DNA from 2 places in the Pseudomonas mohnii genome. Region 1 is predicted to be linked to the other one. Evidence: predicted binding sites of a transcription regulator. Region 1 holds the regulator's gene; the other holds the start of a gene.

Region 1 (3,409 bases):
GTGACGACGACGGGTTTCCGAAAAACGCTTGAGCAAGGTTTCTTCGTCGGCATCCAGGTACAGAACGTCGCACTGGATATGCCGGCTGCGGACTTCTTCGAGCAATTCGGGGAATCGCGACAAGTGACTGGGCAGGTTGCGTGCATCAATGGACACGGCCACCAGCGGCTGTGCCAGTTCGGTGTGGATCAATGCGCGTTCGGCGAGTTCCGGCAGCAACCCGGCGGGAAGGTTGTCGATGCAGTAGTAGCCACTGTCCTCGAGTACATCAAGGGCGGTGCTTTTACCTGAGCCGGAGCGGCCACTGACGATGATCAAGCGCATGGTTACTGACCGTTTTGCTCGTCCAGGACAACCTGATACAAGGCTTCATTGCTCGGGGCGCTGCGCAGTTTTTCGCGCACTTCCTTGCGGTCGAGCATGCTGGCAATTTGGCGCAAAAGTTCCAGGTGCGCATCGGTAGCGGCTTGCGGGACCAGTAGAACGAACAACAGGTCAACCGGTGCGCCGTCGATGGCGTCGAAATCTATGGGGGCATCGAGGTGCATCAGGGCACTGATGGGTGAGGAGCAGCCCTTCAGGCGACAGTGGGGAATGGCGATGCCGTTGCCAAAACCCGTCGAGCCGAGTTTTTCACGGGCAATCAACGCCTCGAAGACATCTTGCATCTCCAGATCCGGCACTTCCCGGGCGATCAGGTTGGCAATTTGTTCGAGGGCTTTCTTTTTACTGCCGCCCGGCACGTTCACAAGGGAACGGCCGGGGGTCAGGATGCTTTCAAGTCGGATCATGGGTTGGGGGTGTTAACGACCGGTAGCGCCCTGGAGGAGGCTCTGGGTCTTTTCCTTATGCTTTTTGAGTTGTTTATCCAGCTTGTCGGTCAGTGCGTCGATCGCCGCGTACATATCGGTATGTTCCGCGTTCGCGACCACTTCATTGCCGGGAATATGCAGCGTGGCTTCGATTTTCTGCTTCAACTTTTCGACGGTCATCGTGACCTGTACGTTGGTAATCTTGTCGAAGTGCCTCTCTAACCGTTGGAGTTTTTCGCCGATGTAGGTGCGAAGAGGTTCGGTCACTTCCAGTTGGTGTCCACTGATGTTGACTTGCATACAGCTTCTCCTTCGTTGCCAGTGCATAAAGCGGTAGATCAAATGATCTACCACTGGAACGCTGTGGCGTGGCTCTACATCAACCGCTTGCGTTCGCTCGAAGGCGCGATCCCCAGGGATTCGCGGTACTTGGCGACGGTGCGGCGAGCCACCTGAATGCCTTGTGCCTCCAGTAAACCAGCGATCTTGCTGTCACTCAACGGCTTTTTCTGATTTTCCGCGGCAACCAGTTTTTTGATGATCGCGCGGATCGCCGTGGACGAGCATTCGCCGCCTTCGGAGGTGCTGACATGGCTGGAGAAAAAGTACTTCAGTTCATATATGCCCCGAGGGGTATGCATGAATTTCTGTGTGGTCACCCGTGAAATTGTCGACTCGTGCATGCCAACCGCCTCGGCGATGTCATGCAGGACCAACGGTTTCATGGCTTCGTCGCCGTGCTCCAGGAAGCCGCGCTGATGCTCGACGATCTGGGTGGCAACTTTCATCAGGGTTTCATTGCGGCTTTGCAGGCTCTTGATGAACCAGCGGGCTTCCTGCAACTGATTGCGCATGAACGTGTTGTCGGCGCTGGTGTCGGCGCGACGCACGAAACCGGCGTACTGGGCGTTGACCCGAAGACGCGGTACCGATTCCTGGTTGAGTTCCACCAGCCAGCGTTCGTTGTCCTTGCGCACGATCACGTCGGGAACCACGTATTCGGCTTCAGTGGATTCGATTTGCGAGCCCGGGCGCGGATTGAGGCTTTGAACCAGTTCGATCACCTGGCGCAGCTCATCTTCCTTGAGCTTCATGCGGCGCATCAGCTGGCTGTAATCGCGACTGCCGAGCAAGTCGATGTAGTCGGTGACCAGGCGCTTTGCTTCGGCGAGCCAAGGGGTTTTGGCCGGCATCTGGCGTAATTGCAGCAGCAGGCATTCGCCCAGGTTGCGGGCGCCGATTCCGGCGGGTTCGAATTGTTGGATGCGGTGCAGGACGGCTTCGATTTCGTCCAGCTCGATGTCCAGCTCCGGGTCGAAGGCTTCGAGTATCTCCTCGAGCGTCTCGTCCAGGTAGCCCTGATTGTTGATGCAGTCGATCAGGGTCACGGCGATCAGGCGATCGGTGTCGGACATGGGCGCCAGGTTCAATTGCCACAGCAAATGGCTTTGCAGGCTTTCACCGGCCGATGTGCGGGTGGTGAAATCCCACTCGTCGTCATCGTTGCTCGGCAGACTGCTGGCGCTGGTCTGGTAAACGTCTTCCCAGGCGGTATCGACGGGCAGTTCGTTGGGGATACGCTCGTTCCAGTCGCCTTCCTCGAGGTTATCAACCGTCGGTGCGCTTTCCTGGTAGGAGGGTTCCTGAATGTCGGGGTTGGGTTTCTGTTCGGCGTTGTCGGCCAAGGGGTCGCTGTTATCGAAGTCGTCGCCTTCTTCCTGGCGTTCGAGCATCGGATTGGACTCCAGGGCCTCCTGGATTTCCTGTTGCAGGTCCAGGGTCGACAATTGGAGCAGGCGGATGGCCTGTTGCAGCTGCGGTGTCATCGTCAGCTGCTGGCCCATTCTCAAGACTAGCGATGGTTTCATGGCAGGGGCTAAACACCTTATTCGCCGGCGCACATGCGCCATCCACTACAGGGCGCCGGAGCGCCAAACATAAGCAAATTATATGCCTGAAACTGAAGTGTTTGCCTAGAGCGCTGTAACAATAAAAAAGTGTTGATTTTTTATCGAGACAAGCGCTCGGTCGACTAGCCAGACACCTCGGTGCTTACAGGCGGAACTCATGGCCCAAATACACTTCCTTGACCAGATCGTTGGCCAGGATGGTTGCAGCGTCGCCTTCGGCGATCAATTGGCCATCGTTGACGATGTAGGCGGTTTCACAGATGTCGAGGGTGTCACGGACGTTGTGGTCGGTGATCAGCACGCCAATGCCCTTGGCCTTGAGGTGATGGATGATCTGTTTGATGTCGCCCACCGAAATCGGGTCCACGCCGGCGAAGGGCTCGTCGAGGAGGATGAATTTCGGGTTGGTGGCCAATGCCCGGGCGATTTCCACACGGCGGCGTTCGCCACCGGACAGGCTCATGCCGAGGTTGTCGCGGATGTGGCTGATGTGGAATTCCTGCAGCAGGCTTTCCAGCTCCTTGCGGCGACCGGCCTTGTCGAGTTCCTTGCGGGTCTCCAGGATCGCCATGATGTTGTCGGCGACCGAGAGTTTGCGGAAGATCGACGCTTCTTGCGGCAGATAGCCGATACCGGCCTTTGCGCGGCCGTGCATTGGCTGGTGGCTGACGTCCAGGTCGTCGATCA
Region 2 (3,409 bases), 1.5 Mb from region 1:
GTGGCGGATGTCGATCACGATCTGACCGGCCAGCGCTTCGCTGACTTCTTCAATCTGAACGTCCTGGCCCAATTCATCGATTACGCGATCGATCGGCACCAGTTTGGCGTTCTCGAGCGCACGCTCAAGCACCGCCATGTCGAATTCTTTCTCTTCGTGCTCCACCCGATGGCGCTTGGCCGCCGTCTTGGGGTTCACCGAAATGACCCCGCAGTACTCCGGCATGTGCCGGGCGAAGTCGGCGGTACCGATTTCGTTGGCCAGGTCGATGATGTCCTGCTTGTGGCTGGCGATCAGTGGGCGCAGCACCAGCTTGTCGGTCACGCAGTCGATCACGGACAGGTTCGGCAGTGTCTGGCTCGAAACCTGGGAAATCGCTTCACCGGTAACCAATGCGTCAATGTGCAGGCGATCGGCGATTTGGGACGCAGCGCGCAACATCATACGCTTCAATACTACGCCCATATGACTGTTATCGACTTTACCGAGAATTTCTCCCAGCACTTCCTCGAATGGCACACTGACAAATAACACGCGTTGGGAGCTGCCGTACTTCTTCCAGATGAAATGCGCGACTTCCATAACGCCCAATTCATGGGCCCTGCCGCCCAGGTTGAAGAAGCAGAAATGGGCCATCAGGCCACGGCGCATGATCTGGTAGGCGGCGACGGTCGAGTCGAAACCGCCGGACATCAAGACCAGCGTCTGCTCCAGCGCACCCAGCGGATAACCGCCGATGCCGTTGTGCTGGCTGTGGATCACGAACAACCGTTGGTCGCGAACTTCGATGCGGACTTCGACTTCCGGCTTTTTCAGGTCGATCCCGGCGGCACCGCACTGACGGCGCAACTGGCTGCCGACATATTTCTCGATGTCGATTGAGCTGAATGGGTGCTTGCCGGCGCGCTTGCAGCGCACCGAAAAAATCTTCCCGGCCAGTGCATCACCGTAGTGCTGCTTGCACTTTTCGACGATGTCGTCGAAATCGCCCAGCGGGTATTCGTCGATCTGCAGGAAGTGCGCGATGCCCGGCATGCAGCTCAGGCGCTCGCCCATCTCTTTCAGGGCCTTGGGGTCGCTGACACGGGTTTCCAGCTCGAGGTTGTCCCACACACCGTTCACCACCACAGCCGGGTCCAGATCGCGGAGCACGGCACGGATGTTCTTGGCCAATTGGCGGATGAAACGCATCCGTACCGGGCGGCTCTTGATGGTGATCTCGGGAAAGACTTTTACGATTAGTTTCATGAAAACAGCGCGCGCTGGGCCAGCCGAAAAAGGGGGGCGCGGATTATAGCGGAAATTGCTCAAGGTTTAACCAGTTAATGTGCAGAAGGTTTTGCACGCACCAAAACAGGTCACTTTGAGGTCTGAGCGCCACATTAAGGGGCGCTAATTCAAGCATTTATAGGCCTCGCACCTCTATAAGCGTGAAATTGGGGCAAAAAACCCATGCTGGGGCACTGGCATGCAATTTGCTCCCTTGTGAGGCAGGTTGCCTTGGCAGAGTATTCGCGCCGGCATCACAAACATTTAAGGGCATCCACTACCAGCCCTAAGCCACCCGGAGGACACTATGTCGAAGTCGGTTCAACTCATCAAAGATCATGACGTCAAGTGGATTGATCTGCGGTTCACGGACACCAAAGGCACTCAGCACCACGTGACCATGCCGGCTCGCGACGCGCTGGATGAAGACTTCTTCGAAGTCGGCAAGATGTTCGACGGTTCTTCCATCGCTGGCTGGAAAGGCATCGAAGCCTCCGACATGATCCTGATGCCGGACGATTCCACCGCCGTTCTCGACCCGTTCACCGAAGAGCCGACCCTGATCCTGGTCTGCGACATCATCGAACCTTCGAGCATGCAAGGCTACGATCGCGACCCACGTGCGATCGCCAAGCGCGCCGAAGAGCACCTGAAAGCCACCGGTATCGGTGACACCGTGTTCGCCGGTCCAGAGCCAGAGTTCTTCATCTTCGACCAAGTCAAGTTCAAGTCCGACATTTCCGGTTCCATGTTCAAGATCTACTCCGAACAAGGTTCCTGGATGTCCGACCAGGACATCGAAGGCGGCAACAAGGGCCACCGTCCAGGCGTCAAAGGCGGCTACTTCCCGGTTCCACCGTTCGACCACGACCACGAAATCCGTACCTCCATGTGCAACGCACTGGAAGAAATGGGCCTGACCGTCGAAGTTCACCACCACGAAGTGGCAACTGCCGGCCAGAACGAAATCGGCGTCAAGTTCAACACCCTGGTGAAGAAAGCCGACGAAACCCAAACCCTGAAGTACGTCGTGCACAACGTTGCCGATGCCTACGGCCGTACCGCTACCTTCATGCCTAAGCCTCTGTACGGCGACAACGGTTCGGGCATGCACGTACACATGTCCATCTGGAAAGATGGCAAGAACACCTTCGCAGGCGAAGGCTATGCCGGCCTGTCCGATACCGCCCTGTACTTCATCGGCGGCATCATCAAGCACGGTAAGGCCCTGAACGGCTTCACCAACCCGGCCACCAACTCCTACAAGCGTCTGGTTCCAGGTTTCGAAGCTCCAGTAATGCTGGCCTACTCGGCTCGCAACCGTTCCGCTTCGATCCGTATTCCTTACGTGTCGAGCCCGAAAGCCCGCCGTATCGAAGCGCGCTTCCCGGACCCGGCTGCCAACCCGTACCTGGCGTTCGCCGCACTGCTGATGGCTGGCCTGGACGGCATCCAGAACAAGATCCACCCTGGCGATGCAGCTGACAAAAACCTGTACGACCTGCCGCCTGAAGAGGCGAAAGAGATCCCACAAGTTTGCGGCAGCCTGAAAGAAGCCCTGGAAGAGCTGGACAAAGGTCGTGCGTTCCTGACCAAAGGCGGCGTTTTCAGCGACGACTTCATCGACGCTTACATCGCCCTGAAAAGCGAAGAAGAAATCAAGGTTCGTACCTTCGTACACCCACTGGAATACGAGCTGTACTACAGCTGCTAATCCGGTAGCGCCTGCGCAAGCGGCGTGACAAAAAAGAGGCCTTCTTCGGAAGGCCTTTTTTGTGGGCAGTTTCCGACAACGGCTTGCTCATTCTCCTCGGACATTCACAGCATCGTCCGGCATCAATCCATTCGAGTAGCTCGTAGCCTATATCGACTTGCTTGAATTCAATGGATGGAAGAATGAAGACCTGCCTGCTCACACCCCTGATCGCCACTTTGACCACTGCGTTGCTGGGCTGCAGCCCCGCCTCACCTCCGGCGGGTATCGAACGCAAAATCCTGCTGCAAACCAGCACATCCTGGGACAGCACGCCTTACATTCGCTACCCCGACTCCGCACCCGAACTGTCAATGCTCAAACTCAAGATACCTGCCAACACCGAACTCGACTGGCATACCCACCCGATCCCCAACGCGGCATACA

The links. The regulator sigma-54, encoded in region 1, starts transcription at its own class of promoters, with help from an activator protein. The targets are predictions, from matches to a motif close to ANTGGCATNNANNTTGCTNT.
Region 2: the regulator sigma-54 is predicted to act here: its motif matches at 1,463-1,482, upstream of glnA (type I glutamate--ammonia ligase).

The regions. Positions count from the first base shown of each region.
Region 1 covers NZ_FNRV01000001.1:4,434,577-4,437,985, forward strand. The annotation lists gene rapZ (RNase adapter RapZ) at 1-324, opposite strand, end outside; gene ptsN (PTS IIA-like nitrogen regulatory protein PtsN) at 327-791, opposite strand; gene hpf (ribosome hibernation-promoting factor, HPF/YfiA family) at 804-1,112, opposite strand; gene BLV61_RS20580 (RNA polymerase factor sigma-54) at 1,187-2,680, opposite strand; gene lptB (LPS export ABC transporter ATP-binding protein) at 2,865-3,409, opposite strand, start outside.
Region 2 covers NZ_FNRV01000001.1:2,972,019-2,975,427, forward strand. The annotation lists gene thiI (tRNA uracil 4-sulfurtransferase ThiI) at 1-1,248, opposite strand, end outside; gene glnA (type I glutamate--ammonia ligase) at 1,577-2,983, shown strand; gene BLV61_RS13705 (cupin domain-containing protein) at 3,166-3,409, shown strand, end outside.